DNA from 3 places in the Streptomyces sp. NBC_00887 genome. Region 1 is predicted to be linked to each of the others. Evidence: riboswitches for the same ligand, from Rfam matches in the RefSeq annotation. Region 1 holds a riboswitch; each other region holds the start of a gene.
The links. A riboswitch is a leader RNA that binds a small molecule or an ion and turns the genes downstream of it on or off. The one in region 1 is predicted to bind glycine.

Region 1 (5,162 bases):
CTCCCCATTTGGATCGGCCCTGGGGAAGCGACCGCGATCGCCTTCGCCCAGCAGGGCATGGCTCCGGCCAGGCCGCTGACCCATGATCTCTTCAAGGATGTGCTCGAGGCCGTCGGCCAAGAGCTCACCGAGGTCCGGATCACGGACCTCAGAGAAGGGGTTTTCTACGCGGAGCTGGTCTTCGCCAGCGGAGTCGAGGTGAGCGCGCGGCCGTCCGACGCCATAGCGCTCGCCCTGCGCACCGGAACGCCGATCTACGGCAGTGACGGTGTGCTGGACGACGCCGGGATCGCCATCCCGGACGAGCAGGAGGACGAGGTCGAGAAGTTCCGTGAGTTCCTCGACCAGATCTCACCGGAGGACTTCGGTACGAACAGTCAGTGACCGTCCCGCGGGGGTGCCGTCAGCGCATCCGACAAGCCGTTCCCGGAAATGAGACACGGGAAACCACCCTCAGGGTGATTATCACTCGGCGTGCCGAGTGTGGCGATCGTTGACGCACCCCTGGTGACTGCCTACCTTCGAGATGGCAGGTCAAGGACGGAGGTCGGCGTGAGAAGCAGCGGCGACGGTACGGCTGCGGGTGGGCCGTACCGGCAGCACAGCAGTGCGGCCGACCACACCATCAGACAGCCGGTTCAGCCGGAGGCGGTGGCAGCGGACGGTGCGGTAGTGGCAGGTGACATCGGCTACCGGGGGCCGACGGCGTGCGCGGCGGCCGGGATCACCTACCGGCAGCTCGACTACTGGGCCCGTACGGGTCTGGTGGAGCCGAGTGTGCGTCCGGCGTACGGATCGGGGACACAGCGTCTCTACAGTTTCCGGGACGTGGTCCTCCTCAAGATCGTGAAGCGGTTCCTCGACACGGGTGTCGCGCTGCAGAACATCCGCACCACGGTCCAGCACCTGAGGGCCCGCGGATTCACGGATCTGGAACGGATGACCCTGATGAGCGACGGGGCGACGGTCTACGAGTGCTCCTCGCCCGACGAGGTCGTGGATCTGCTCCAGGGGGGGCAGGGAGTCTTCGGTATCGCCGTGGGCGTCGTCTGGCGCGATGTGGACGCGACCCTGTCGCAGCTCCACGGCGAGCGGGTCGACACGGGGGAGACGCTGATCGGCAACAACCCCGCGGACGAGCTGGCCCGGCGGCGCAACCGTGCGGGCTGAGCCACCGGGCCTGCTCCGCGCCGCACGGGCGCGGAGCAGGCCCGTTGTCAGTGGCATAGGGCAGCATCGGTTGATGTGAGATCCGCTCCCACCATCCTGCATCTGGACATGGATGCCTTCTACGCCTCTGCCGAGCAGGCGGCGAAACCGAGCCTGCGCGGCAAACCGGTGGTGGTGGGCGGACTGGGAATGCGTGGGGTGGTGGCCACCGCGTCGTACGAGGCCCGGCGCTTCGGAGTGCATTCGGCGATGCCCATGGCACAGGCGAGACGGCTTGCACCCAACGCCGCCTATCTGGTGCCGCGGTTCGCGCTCTACCGGACGGTGAGCGACCAGGTGATGGAGCTCCTCGGGCGGCTTTCGCCGCTCGTCGAGCCGCTCAGCCTGGACGAGGCCTTCGTCGACCTGGAGGCCGGCGGGGTCGCCGATGACGCGGCATCGGCCCGTGCGATCGGTGAGCAGCTGCGCACGGTCATCAGAGGCGTCACCGGACTCAGCGGTTCGGTCGGTCTGGCCGGTTCCAAGATGCTGGCCAAGATCGCCTCGGAGGAGGCGAAACCGGACGGTCTCCTGCTCATCGAGCCGGGTACGGAGCGCGAACTGCTCGCTCCCATGTCCGTGCGGATCCTGCCGGGCGTCGGGCCCGCCACCGGGGACCATCTGCGGCGCGCGGGGATGACGGTGGTCCAGGACCTGGCCGAGGCCGGGGAGGCAGAGCTCGTCCGCCTGCTGGGCAAGGCGCACGGCGTCGCGCTGTACCGCATGGCCCTCGGGCACGACGACCGGCCCGTCGTCGCGGAACGGGACGCGAAGTCCGTATCGGTCGAGGACACCTTCGACGTGGACCTGCACGACCGGGTCCGGGTCAGGACGGAGGTGGAGAGGCTGGCCGGACGGTGTGTGGAGCGCCTGCGAGGCGCGGGGAGGTCGGGGCGGACCGTCGTGCTCAAGGTGCGCCGCTACGACTTCTCCACGCTCACGCGTTCCGAGACCCTGCGCGGCCCCACCGACGACCCCACGGTCGTCAGAGAAGCCGCGGCGCGGTTGCTGGAGGCCGTTGACACCACCGGTGGCGTACGGCTCCTCGGAGTGGGTGTCACAGGGCTCGCGGACTTCACCCAGGAGGACCTCTTCGCGCAGGCCGCCGACGCCCGGCAGGCGGTGGCGGACGAGTCGGAGGACGGGGCCGACGGTGCCCCCGACGAGCCGGTCACGGCGGAGGAAACGGCCGAGGAGAGGGCGGACCGCCTCGCGGGCCGACGGTGGCCCGCAGGCCACGACGTACGCCACGAGGACCACGGCCACGGATGGGTGCAGGGCAGCGGTGTCGGCCGTGTCACGGTCCGGTTCGAGGAGCCGGAGGAGCGGCCGGGCCGGGTACGCACGTTCCGTGTCGACGATCCGCAGCTCCGGCCGGCCGACCCGCTACCCCTGGTGCGGGACCCCGTGGACTACTCCTCGTGGCCGGCCAGCCTGCCGAAGTCCCTGTCGGGCCCCGTACCGCCCGGCGCGGCGGAGTCCAGCCCGTAATGGCGGTAGAGCTGCAGTTCCTGCTCAGGGGAGAGATGACGGCCGACTCCGAAATCGGGGGCGTCCTTGATCAGGGCGCGGTCGAAGGGGATCACCAGGGTGCCGTCGACGAATTCGCTCGGTTCCAGCGGTACGAAGGCGTCCCGGGTGAACAGTCCGGTGCGCACGGCCGCCCACTCGGGTACACCGGTGGCGTCGTCGAGATAGACCTCGTCCACCGTTCCGATCTTGGAGCCTTGGCGGTCGTAGGCCTTGCGGCCGATCAGGCTGCGCGGATCGATGTCGGTCTGCACGGTGCCTCCCACTGGTCGCACTGCGGTCAGGGTGGTCGCAATAGCTCCACAGGCACTACGAAAGGCCAGATCCGGGGCTTCGGCCACTCGAGACGGCCGGCGCCGCCCCGCTGGTAGTCTGGAACACGGCTGCTGACCCTGTGCGGGAGAGTCCTCCGGAGCATTCCGGAGGCGCCGAAGGAGCAACTCCTCCCCGGAATCTCTCAGGCCCCCGTACCGCACGGACGAGGTCACTCTGGAAAGCAGGACGGGATCCGTACGGCACGTGCCGTGGCGGGCCCCGTCCTCACCGACGGTGAAAGCCGGTATGCCTCAGGGCGTGCCGGTGAAGCTCTCAGGTCGAGATGACAGATGGGGAGGCCGTTCGGGCAGCCACGCCGTGGTGCCCCTCGCAGGTCGTGAGACCAGGAGGCCTCCATCATGACCCCCCGTCGCACTCCGCTCTCCCAGCTGGAGCAGGGCATTCCCTTCGAGCAGCGCCACATCGGGCCCGATGCCGAGGCCCAGGCCAAGATGCTCGCCCAGGTCGGATACGGCTCCCTCGACGAGCTCACCGCCGCTGCCGTGCCGGACGTGATCAAGAGCGCCGAGGCGCTGGATCTTCCGGCTGCCCGTACCGAGGCCGAGGTCCTGGCCGAACTGCGACGCCTCGCCGACCGCAATCAGGTGCTCGCGCCGATGATCGGGCTCGGCTACTACGGCACGTTCACCCCGCCGGTGATCCTGCGCAACGTCATGGAGAACCCTGCCTGGTACACGGCGTACACGCCCTACCAGCCGGAGATCTCCCAGGGGCGGCTCGAGGCCCTGCTGAACTTCCAGACGATGGTGGCCGACCTGACCGGTCTGCCCACCTCCGGTGCCTCCCTCCTCGACGAGGGCACGGCGGCTGCCGAGGCGATGGCGCTCGCACGGCGCGTCGGCAAGGTCAGGAACGGCGTCTTCCTGGTCGACGCCGACACCCTGCCGCAGACCGTCGCCGTGATCCGGACCCGCGCCGAACCGACCGGCGTCGAGGTGGTCGTCGCCGACCTCACCGACGGAATTCCGGCCGATGTCGCCGAGCGCGGCGTCTTCGGCGTCCTGCTGCAGTATCCGGGCGCCTCCGGAGCGGTCCGTGACATCAAGCCCGTCATCGACCGCGCACACGAGCTCGGCGCGATCGTCACCGTCGCGGCCGATCTGCTGGCCCTGACCCTGCTCACCTCGCCCGGCGAGCTGGGCGCGGACGTGGCCGTCGGGACCACGCAGCGCTTCGGTGTCCCGATGGGCTTCGGCGGACCGCACGCCGGCTTCATGGCCGTCCGCGAGAAGTTCGCGCGCAGCCTGCCCGGCCGTCTCGTGGGCGTCTCCGTCGACGCCGACGGCAACAGGGCCTACCGTCTCGCCCTCCAGACCCGCGAGCAGCACATCCGCCGGGAGAAGGCCACCAGCAACATCTGCACCGCGCAGGTGCTGCTCGCCGTGATGGCGGGGATGTACGCCGTCTACCACGGCCCCGACGGTCTGCGCACGATCGCGCGGCGCACCCACAGGTACGCCACGATCCTGGCCGACGGTCTGCGGGCCGCCGGTATCGACGTGGTGCACGGCGCCTACTTCGACACCCTCACCGTGAGAGTTCCCGGTGCAGCTACCGGTGTGGTCGCCGGTGCCCGCGAGCGCGGGGTGAACCTGCGGCTCGTCGACGCCGACCACGTCTCCATCGCCTGCGACGAGACCACCACCCGTGCGCAGATCGCGGCCGTCTGGGCCGCCTTCGGAGCCGGCGGCGACATCGAGGCCCTCGATGCCGACGCCGAGGACGCGCTGCCCGGGAACCTGCTGCGCACCGACACCGTCCTCGCCCACCCGGTCTTCCACCAGCACCGTTCCGAGACCGCGATGCTGCGCTACCTGCGCAAGCTCGCCGACCGCGACTACGCGCTGGACCGCGGCATGATCCCGCTCGGCTCCTGCACCATGAAGCTCAACGCCACCGCCGAGATGGAGTCGATCACCTGGCCCGAATTCGGTGCGCTGCACCCGTTCGCGCCGGCCGAGCAGGCACAGGGCTTCCTCACCCTCATCCGTGAGCTGGAGGAGCGCCTGGCCGAGGTCACCGGCTACGACGCCGTCTCCCTCCAGCCCAACGCCGGCTCCCAGGGTGAGTTCGCCGGTCTTCTGGCC
Region 2 (5,162 bases), 4.4 Mb from region 1:
TGACACGGGGAACAGCGCAGGCCGGGGCAACCGGACCGTCCAGATTCCGGACGGCCGGACGGAGCTCACCGGTCTATGCGTTTGCGAACGAAATCCGTTCGATCGCCGTGGCGGCCTCCCGGTCGAGCAGCACCGCGGACGCGCAACCGGGCGGCAGCAGTCCGCTCTCCGTATCGCGCAGCAGCCGCCCGACCGCACCGCGGTGCCGGGCGAAGGCGTATCCGGAGACGCCCCGTCCGCGCTCCCGCTGGCCGGCCCTGGCCACATGAGGGGTGACGTCGAGCAGGACGAGATGCAGCGTGCGGTCCCGGCGCCCGGCCTCGCGGGCCAGCCAGCGTCGCACCCAGGCCTGGGTTCCGCAGTCGTGCACGACGACGGATCCGCCCGAGCGCAGCGCCCGCCACAGCCCGAGGTAGTGCGCGGCACGGACCAGGGGGCGGTAGAGGGCGTACGGGAGTAAAGCGGGCAGGGAGGCCGCCCAGCGGTCCCTGGTGTCCTGGGAGTCGATGGCGTGCTCCCGCACCGCGCGCCGGATCAGCGTCGACTTCCCGCTGCCGGGCAGTCCGGAGACCACCACGACATCACCCGCCACGAAGTCCAGGCTGCGCGGGCCGAGCCCGTTCCTGCCCCGCAGATCACGTACCACCGGAGCGTGCGTGCCCCGGAGCCCCCGAGCGCGGGCACCCTGCTGCGCGGGCACCGCACCGCGCGCTGCCCCTGCGGTCGTCGCGAACGGCTGCAACGTCATCGCTCTCCCCCTGCCGAGTCACCCACACCTGACCTGCCCAAGAAGTGTAAAGAAAAGGTAATACGGGACAACCGGTTCCGGCGGCACGTGTCGGCGCCCGAGCGGCCCGGTGTGCCTGCGCGGATCCGGTCGCCCCACTCTGGCGCAATGCGTGCGATGATGACCCCGCCAACTGCATACCGGCCGTTTGAATCCGCGCGGGAGAGTCCCGGTCACTGTGTGCGCCGGGCGCCGAAGGAGCAAGTTCCTCCCTTGAATCTCTCAGGCCCCGTACCGCGTGGATGAGGCAGATCTGAAAAGCGGGCCGTTCACGCGGCTCCACCCAAGGTGCAAGCCGACCCCCGTAGGGGCTGACCCTTTCAGGGGCTCTCGGCGAACCTCTCAGGTTCCGATGACAGATGGGGAGGGAACATCCTCTGTCGTCATGCCCTGGAGCCATGCCCATGAGCACTGCCCCCGCCTCCCGTCTCACCGCCCTCGATGCGCTGCATCGCTCCCTGGGCGCGACCATGACCGACTTCGCGGGCTGGGACATGCCCCTGCGGTACGCCAGTGAGCGCGACGAGCACAACGCCGTACGCACCCGGGCCGGACTCTTCGACCTGTCGCACATGGGCGAGATCACCGTCACCGGACCGCAGGCCGCGGCCTTCCTGAACTTCGCGCTGGTGGGCAACATCGCCACCGTCGGCGTGGGCCGGGCCCGCTACACGATGATCGTCGCCGAGGACGGCGGGATCCTGGACGACCTGATCGTCTACCGCCTCGGCGAGGCCGCGGCCCCCGAGTATCTGGTCGTCGCCAACGCGGGCAACGCGCAGCTCGTCCTCGACACGCTCGCCGCGCGCGCCGGGGACTTCGACGCCGAGGTGCGCGACGACCGCGACGCCTACGCGCTGCTCGCCGTCCAGGGCCCCGAGTCCCCCGCCATCCTGAAGTCGGTCACGGACGCCGACCTGGACGGACTGAAGTACTACGCGGGCCTGCCCGGCACCGTCGCCGGTGTTCCCGCGCTCATCGCCCGTACCGGCTACACCGGCGAGGACGGCTTCGAGCTCTTCGTCGCCCCCGAGCACGCCGAGCAGCTGTGGAAGGCGCTCACCGAGGCGGGCGCCCCGCACGGCCTGATCCCCTGTGGCCTCTCCTGCCGCGACACGCTGCGCCTGGAGGCGGGCATGCCGCTGTACGGGCACGAGCTGACCACCGCACTGACCCCGTTCGACGCGGGCCTGGGCCGGGTCGTGAAGTTCGAGAAGGAGGGCGACTTCGTCGGCCGCGAGGCGCTGCTGGCCGCCGCCGAGCGCGCCGAGACCGCCCCGCCCCGCAAGCTCGTCGGCCTGGTGGCCGAGGGCCGCCGGGTGCCGCGCGCCGGCTTCCAGGTCGTTGCCGACGGCAAGGTCATCGGCGAGGTCACGTCCGGCGCGCCGTCGCCGACGCTGGGCAAGCCGATCGCCATGGCGTACGTGGACGCGGCGCACGCCGTGCCCGGCACCGAGGGCGTCGGCGTAGACATCCGGGGCACCCACGAGGCGTACGAGGTCGTCGCACTGCCCTTCTACAAGCGTCAGAAGTGACAACGGGGCGTCCCGCACGTGACGTAGTCCCGTCTCACACCGTAAGACCACCGTTCATCAGCACTCCCCGGCGTACAGGAGAATTCAGGTCATGAGCAACCCCCAGCAGCTGCGGTACAGCAAGGAGCACGAGTGGCTGTCGGCCCTCGAGGACGGTGTGGCCACGGTCGGTATCACCGAGTTCGCGGCCAACGCGCTCGGCGACGTCGTCTACGCCCAGCTCCCGGAGGTCGGTGACACGGTGACCGCGGGCGAGACCTGCGGTGAGCTGGAGTCGACCAAGTCGGTCAGCGACCTGTACTCGCCGGTGACCGGTGAGGTCACCGAGGCCAACCAGGACGTCGTGGACGACCCGGCGCTGGTGAACTCCGCCCCCTTCGAGGGCGGCTGGCTGTTCAAGGTGCGCGTCGCGGAGGAGCCGAAGGACCTGCTCTCCGCCGACGAGTACTCCGAGTTCTCCGGCAACTGAGACCCAAGGGACCCCCTGATGTCGCTTCTCAACTCCTCCCTCCACGAGCTGGACCCGGACGTCGCCGCCGCTGTCGACGCCGAGCTCCACCGCCAGCAGTCCACCCTCGAGATGATCGCTTCGGAGAACTTCGCTCCGGTCGCGGTCATGGAGGCGCAGGGCTCCGTCCTCACCAACAAGTACGCCGAGGGCTACCCCGGCCGCCGCTACTACGGCGGCTGCGAGCACGTCGACGTGGTCGAGCAGATCGCGATCGACCGGATCAAGGCGCTCTTCGGCGCCGAGGCCGCGAACGTCCAGCCGCACTCCGGTGCGCAGGCGAACGCCGCCGCGATGTTCGCGCTGCTGAAGCCGGGCGACACGATCATGGGCCTGAACCTGGCCCACGGCGGTCACCTGACCCACGGCATGAAGATCAACTTCTCCGGCAAGCTCTACAACGTGGTCCCGTACCACGTCGACGAGACCGGCGTCGTGGACATGGCCGAGGTCGAGCGCCTCGCCAAGGAGTCCAAGCCGAAGCTGATCGTGGCCGGCTGGTCCGCGTACCCCCGTCAGCTCGACTTCGCGGCGTTCCGCCGCATCGCGGACGAGGTCGGCGCGTACCTGATGGTCGACATGGCCCACTTCGCGGGCCTGGTGGCCGCGGGTCTGCACCCCAACCCGGTGCCGCACGCCCATGTCGTCACGACCACCACGCACAAGACCCTCGGCGGTCCGCGCGGTGGCGTCATCCTGTCGACGCAGGAGCTCGCCAAGAAGATCAACTCGGCGGTCTTCCCCGGTCAGCAGGGCGGCCCGCTGGAGCACGTGATCGCGGCCAAGGCGGTCTCCTTCAAGGTGGCGGCGACCGAGGAGTTCAAGGAGCGCCAGCAGCGCACCCTGGACGGCGCCCGCATCCTCGCCGAGCGTCTGGTGCAGCCGGACGTCACCGAGGTCGGCGTCTCCGTCCTGACCGGCGGCACGGACGTGCACCTGGTCCTGGTGGACCTGCGCAACTCCGAGCTGGACGGCCAGCAGGCCGAAGACCGCCTCCACGAGGTCGGCATCACGGTCAACCGGAACGCCGTTCCGAACGACCCCCGCCCCCCGATGGTCACCTCGGGCCTGCGGATCGGTACGCCGGCCCTGGCAACCCGCGGTTTCCAGGCCGAGGACTTCACCGAGGTCGCGGAGATCATCGCCTCCGCGCTGAAGCCGGCCTACGACGCCGACGACCTGAAGGCCCGCGTGATCGCGCTGGCCGAGAAGTTCCCGCTGTACCCCGGCCTCAAGTAGGTCACCCGCAGTTTGCACGTCGGGTGGGGGCACCGCGCACACTGAACAGTGAGCACGGTGCCCCCACCCTTGTCCCCGCGCTCTTCGGGCCCACCGGCCCGGCCCGCACCACCCGGCAGACAACGGCGTCTACCAACCCCCTTAGGAGTCATCCCGTGGCCATCTCGGTCTTCGACCTCTTCTCGGTCGGCATCGGCCCGTCCAGCTCCCACACGGTCGGCCCGATGCGCGCGGCGCGCATGTTCGCCCGCCGCCTCAAGAACGAGGGCCTGCTGGCCCACACCGCTTCGATACGGGCGGAGCTGTACGGCTCGCTCGGCGCGACCGGCCACGGCCACGGCACCCCCAAGGCCGTCCTGCTCGGCCTGGAGGGCGAGTCCCCCCGTACCGTCGACGTCGAGGGCGCCGACAGCCGGGTCGAGGAGATCCGCTCCACGGGGCGCATCAGCCTCCTCGGGATGCACGACATCCCCTTCGACACCGACGAGCAGCTGGTCCTGCACCGCCGCAAGGCACTGCCGTACCACGCCAACGGGATGACGATCTTCGCGTACGACCGCGAGGGCGCCCTCCTCCTGGAGAAGACGTACTACTCGGTCGGCGGCGGCTTCGTCGTCGACGAGGACGCGGTCGCCGGCGAGGACCCGATCGTCCCGGACGACACCGTCCTCAAGCACCCCTTCCGCACCGGTGACGAGCTGCTGCGGCTCGCCCGCGAGACGGGCCTGTCCATCTCCTCCCTCATGTTGGAGAACGAGAAGGCCTGGCGCACCGAGGACGAGATCCGCACCGGCCTCCTGGAGATCTGGCGCGTCATGCAGGCATGCGTCGCGCGCGGCATGGCCACCGAGGGCATCCTGCCGGGCGGCCTGAAGGTCCGCCGCCGTGCCGCGAACTCGGCCCGCCAACTGCGCGCCGAGGGCGACCCCCAGGCGAACGCGATGGAGTGGATCACCCTCTACGCGATGGCCGTCAACGAGGAGAACGCCGCGGGCGGCCGCGTCGTCACCGCCCCGACCAACGGCGCCGCGGGCATCATCCCCGCCGTCCTGCACTACTACATGAACTTCGCCGCGGGCGGCTGCACCGAGGC
Region 3 (5,162 bases), 7.6 Mb from region 1:
GGAGCCGAGCGGGATCATGCCGCGGTCCAGCGCGTAGTCGCGGTCGGCGAGCTTGCGCAGGTAGCGCAGCATCGCGGTCTCGGAACGGTGCTGGTGGAAGACCGGGTGGGCGAGGACGGTGTCGGTGCGCAGCAGGTTCCCGGGCAGCGCGTCCTCGGCGTCGGCATCGAGGGCCTCGATGTCGCCGCCGGCTCCGAAGGCGGCCCAGACGGCCGCGATCTGCGCACGGGTGGTGGTCTCGTCGCAGGCGATGGAGACGTGGTCGGCGTCGACGAGCCGCAGGTTCACCCCGCGCTCGCGGGCACCGGCGACCACACCGGTAGCTGCACCGGGAACTCTCACGGTGAGGGTGTCGAAGTAGGCGCCGTGCACCACGTCGATACCGGCGGCCCGCAGACCGTCGGCCAGGATCGTGGCGTACCTGTGGGTGCGCCGCGCGATCGTGCGCAGACCGTCGGGGCCGTGGTAGACGGCGTACATCCCCGCCATCACGGCGAGCAGCACCTGCGCGGTGCAGATGTTGCTGGTGGCCTTCTCCCGGCGGATGTGCTGCTCGCGGGTCTGGAGGGCGAGACGGTAGGCCCTGTTGCCGTCGGCGTCGACGGAGACGCCCACGAGACGGCCGGGCAGGCTGCGCGCGAACTTCTCGCGGACGGCCATGAAGCCGGCGTGCGGTCCGCCGAAGCCCATCGGGACACCGAAGCGCTGCGTGGTCCCGACGGCCACGTCCGCGCCCAGCTCGCCGGGCGAGGTGAGCAGGGTCAGGGCCAGCAGATCGGCCGCGACGGTGACGATCGCGCCGAGCTCGTGTGCGCGGTCGATGACGGGCTTGATGTCACGGACCGCTCCGGAGGCGCCCGGATACTGCAGCAGGACGCCGAAGACGCCGCGCTCGGCGACATCGGCCGGAATTCCGTCGGTGAGGTCGGCGACGACCACCTCGACGCCGGTCGGTTCGGCGCGGGTCCGGATCACGGCGACGGTCTGCGGCAGGGTGTCGGCGTCGACCAGGAAGACGCCGTTCCTGACCTTGCCGACGCGCCGTGCGAGCGCCATCGCCTCGGCAGCCGCCGTGCCCTCGTCGAGGAGGGAGGCACCGGAGGTGGGCAGACCGGTCAGGTCGGCCACCATCGTCTGGAAGTTCAGCAGGGCCTCGAGCCGCCCCTGGGAGATCTCCGGCTGGTAGGGCGTGTACGCCGTGTACCAGGCAGGGTTCTCCATGACGTTGCGCAGGATCACCGGCGGGGTGAACGTGCCGTAGTAGCCGAGCCCGATCATCGGCGCGAGCACCTGATTGCGGTCGGCGAGGCGTCGCAGTTCGGCCAGGACCTCGGCCTCGGTACGGGCAGCCGGAAGATCCAGCGCCTCGGCGCTCTTGATCACGTCCGGCACGGCAGCGGCGGTGAGCTCGTCGAGGGAGCCGTATCCGACCTGGGCGAGCATCTTGGCCTGGGCCTCGGCATCGGGCCCGATGTGGCGCTGCTCGAAGGGAATGCCCTGCTCCAGCTGGGAGAGCGGAGTGCGACGGGGGGTCATGATGGAGGCCTCCTGGTCTCACGACCTGCGAGGGGCACCACGGCGTGGCTGCCCGAACGGCCTCCCCATCTGTCATCTCGACCTGAGAGCTTCACCGGCACGCCCTGAGGCATACCGGCTTTCACCGTCGGTGAGGACGGGGCCCGCCACGGCACGTGCCGTACGGATCCCGTCCTGCTTTCCAGAGTGACCTCGTCCGTGCGGTACGGGGGCCTGAGAGATTCCGGGGAGGAGTTGCTCCTTCGGCGCCTCCGGAATGCTCCGGAGGACTCTCCCGCACAGGGTCAGCAGCCGTGTTCCAGACTACCAGCGGGGCGGCGCCGGCCGTCTCGAGTGGCCGAAGCCCCGGATCTGGCCTTTCGTAGTGCCTGTGGAGCTATTGCGACCACCCTGACCGCAGTGCGACCAGTGGGAGGCACCGTGCAGACCGACATCGATCCGCGCAGCCTGATCGGCCGCAAGGCCTACGACCGCCAAGGCTCCAAGATCGGAACGGTGGACGAGGTCTATCTCGACGACGCCACCGGTGTACCCGAGTGGGCGGCCGTGCGCACCGGACTGTTCACCCGGGACGCCTTCGTACCGCTGGAACCGAGCGAATTCGTCGACGGCACCCTGGTGATCCCCTTCGACCGCGCCCTGATCAAGGACGCCCCCGATTTCGGAGTCGGCCGTCATCTCTCCCCTGAGCAGGAACTGCAGCTCTACCGCCATTACGGGCTGGACTCCGCCGCGCCGGGCGGTACGGGGCCCGACAGGGACTTCGGCAGGCTGGCCGGCCACGAGGAGTAGTCCACGGGGTCCCGCACCAGGGGTAGCGGGTCGGCCGGCCGGAGCTGCGGATCGTCGACACGGAACGTGCGTACCCGGCCCGGCCGCTCCTCCGGCTCCTCGAACCGGACCGTGACACGGCCGACACCGCTGCCCTGCACCCATCCGTGGCCGTGGTCCTCGTGGCGTACGTCGTGGCCTGCGGGCCACCGTCGGCCCGCGAGGCGGTCCGCCCTCTCCTCGGCCGTTTCCTCCGCCGTGACCGGCTCGTCGGGGGCACCGTCGGCCCCGTCCTCCGACTCGTCCGCCACCGCCTGCCGGGCGTCGGCGGCCTGCGCGAAGAGGTCCTCCTGGGTGAAGTCCGCGAGCCCTGTGACACCCACTCCGAGGAGCCGTACGCCACCGGTGGTGTCAACGGCCTCCAGCAACCGCGCCGCGGCTTCTCTGACGACCGTGGGGTCGTCGGTGGGGCCGCGCAGGGTCTCGGAACGCGTGAGCGTGGAGAAGTCGTAGCGGCGCACCTTGAGCACGACGGTCCGCCCCGACCTCCCCGCGCCTCGCAGGCGCTCCACACACCGTCCGGCCAGCCTCTCCACCTCCGTCCTGACCCGGACCCGGTCGTGCAGGTCCACGTCGAAGGTGTCCTCGACCGATACGGACTTCGCGTCCCGTTCCGCGACGACGGGCCGGTCGTCGTGCCCGAGGGCCATGCGGTACAGCGCGACGCCGTGCGCCTTGCCCAGCAGGCGGACGAGCTCTGCCTCCCCGGCCTCGGCCAGGTCCTGGACCACCGTCATCCCCGCGCGCCGCAGATGGTCCCCGGTGGCGGGCCCGACGCCCGGCAGGATCCGCACGGACATGGGAGCGAGCAGTTCGCGCTCCGTACCCGGCTCGATGAGCAGGAGACCGTCCGGTTTCGCCTCCTCCGAGGCGATCTTGGCCAGCATCTTGGAACCGGCCAGACCGACCGAACCGCTGAGTCCGGTGACGCCTCTGATGACCGTGCGCAGCTGCTCACCGATCGCACGGGCCGATGCCGCGTCATCGGCGACCCCGCCGGCCTCCAGGTCGACGAAGGCCTCGTCCAGGCTGAGCGGCTCGACGAGCGGCGAAAGCCGCCCGAGGAGCTCCATCACCTGGTCGCTCACCGTCCGGTAGAGCGCGAACCGCGGCACCAGATAGGCGGCGTTGGGTGCAAGCCGTCTCGCCTGTGCCATGGGCATCGCCGAATGCACTCCGAAGCGCCGGGCCTCGTACGACGCGGTGGCCACCACCCCACGCATTCCCAGTCCGCCCACCACCACCGGTTTGCCGCGCAGGCTCGGTTTCGCCGCCTGCTCGGCAGAGGCGTAGAAGGCATCCATGTCCAGATGCAGGATGGTGGGAGCGGATCTCACATCAACCGATGCTGCCCTATGCCACTGACAACGGGCCTGCTCCGCGCCCGTGCGGCGCGGAGCAGGCCCGGTGGCTCAGCCCGCACGGTTGCGCCGCCGGGCCAGCTCGTCCGCGGGGTTGTTGCCGATCAGCGTCTCCCCCGTGTCGACCCGCTCGCCGTGGAGCTGCGACAGGGTCGCGTCCACATCGCGCCAGACGACGCCCACGGCGATACCGAAGACTCCCTGCCCCCCCTGGAGCAGATCCACGACCTCGTCGGGCGAGGAGCACTCGTAGACCGTCGCCCCGTCGCTCATCAGGGTCATCCGTTCCAGATCCGTGAATCCGCGGGCCCTCAGGTGCTGGACCGTGGTGCGGATGTTCTGCAGCGCGACACCCGTGTCGAGGAACCGCTTCACGATCTTGAGGAGGACCACGTCCCGGAAACTGTAGAGACGCTGTGTCCCCGATCCGTACGCCGGACGCACACTCGGCTCCACCAGACCCGTACGGGCCCAGTAGTCGAGCTGCCGGTAGGTGATCCCGGCCGCCGCGCACGCCGTCGGCCCCCGGTAGCCGATGTCACCTGCCACTACCGCACCGTCCGCTGCCACCGCCTCCGGCTGAACCGGCTGTCTGATGGTGTGGTCGGCCGCACTGCTGTGCTGCCGGTACGGCCCACCCGCAGCCGTACCGTCGCCGCTGCTTCTCACGCCGACCTCCGTCCTTGACCTGCCATCTCGAAGGTAGGCAGTCACCAGGGGTGCGTCAACGATCGCCACACTCGGCACGCCGAGTGATAATCACCCTGAGGGTGGTTTCCCGTGTCTCATTTCCGGGAACGGCTTGTCGGATGCGCTGACGGCACCCCCGCGGGACGGTCACTGACTGTTCGTACCGAAGTCCTCCGGTGAGATCTGGTCGAGGAACTCACGGAACTTCTCGACCTCGTCCTCCTGCTCGTCCGGGATGGCGATCCCGGCGTCGTCCAGCACACCGTCACTGCCGTAGATCGGCGTTCCGGTGCGCAGGGCGAGCGCTATGGCGTCGGACGGCCGCGCGCTCACCTCGACTCCGCTGGCGAAGACCAGCTCCGCGTAGAAAACCCCTTCTCTGAGGTCCGTGATCCGGACCTCGGTGAGCTCTTGGCCGACGGCCTCGAGCACATCCTTGAAGAGATCATGGGTCAGCGGCCTGGCCGGAGCCATGCCCTGCTGGGCGAAGGCGATCGCGGTCGCTTCCCCAGGGCCGATCCAAATGGGGAGGTACCGGTCGCCTCCTACTTCACGCAGGAGCACGATCGGTTGGTTGGAGGGCATTTCCACCCGGACACCCACAACGTCGAGCTCGTTCACACAGCAACCCTAGGACGTGCCCGCCATGTTTGGATAGTCGGGCTCCGCCGCGGTCAGTGGAACCGGACCTTGAGGGCGGTCTGCACGAAGGCCGCGTGGAGCCGGACGGACAGCTCCGCGAGC

Region 2: linked by a shared signal. The riboswitch ahead of gcvT (glycine cleavage system aminomethyltransferase GcvT) and the one ahead of gcvP (aminomethyl-transferring glycine dehydrogenase) in region 1 are both predicted to bind glycine.
Region 3: linked by a shared signal. The riboswitch ahead of gcvP (aminomethyl-transferring glycine dehydrogenase) and the one ahead of gcvP (aminomethyl-transferring glycine dehydrogenase) in region 1 are both predicted to bind glycine.

What each region holds. Positions count from the first base shown of each region.
Region 1 is NZ_CP108788.1:8,781,981-8,787,142, forward strand. Features, by position in the region: gene OG844_RS40055 (bifunctional nuclease family protein) at 1-384, shown strand, start outside; gene OG844_RS40060 (MerR family transcriptional regulator) at 553-1,170, shown strand; gene OG844_RS40065 (DNA polymerase IV) at 1,246-2,700, shown strand; gene OG844_RS40070 (PRC-barrel domain-containing protein) at 2,622-2,993, opposite strand; glycine riboswitch at 3,127-3,222, shown strand; gene gcvP (aminomethyl-transferring glycine dehydrogenase) at 3,414-5,162, shown strand, end outside.
Region 2 is NZ_CP108788.1:4,430,058-4,435,219, forward strand. Features, by position in the region: gene OG844_RS20050 (AAA family ATPase) at 74-748, opposite strand; glycine riboswitch at 937-1,034, shown strand; gene gcvT (glycine cleavage system aminomethyltransferase GcvT) at 1,192-2,322, shown strand; gene gcvH (glycine cleavage system protein GcvH) at 2,414-2,791, shown strand; gene glyA (serine hydroxymethyltransferase) at 2,810-4,069, shown strand; gene OG844_RS20070 (L-serine ammonia-lyase) at 4,225-5,162, shown strand, end outside.
Region 3 is NZ_CP108788.1:1,217,587-1,222,748, forward strand. Features, by position in the region: gene gcvP (aminomethyl-transferring glycine dehydrogenase) at 1-1,536, opposite strand, end outside; glycine riboswitch at 1,728-1,823, opposite strand; gene OG844_RS05540 (PRC-barrel domain-containing protein) at 1,957-2,328, shown strand; gene OG844_RS05545 (DNA polymerase IV) at 2,250-3,704, opposite strand; gene OG844_RS05550 (MerR family transcriptional regulator) at 3,780-4,397, opposite strand; gene OG844_RS05555 (bifunctional nuclease family protein) at 4,566-5,039, opposite strand; gene OG844_RS05560 (MerR family transcriptional regulator) at 5,093-5,162, opposite strand, start outside.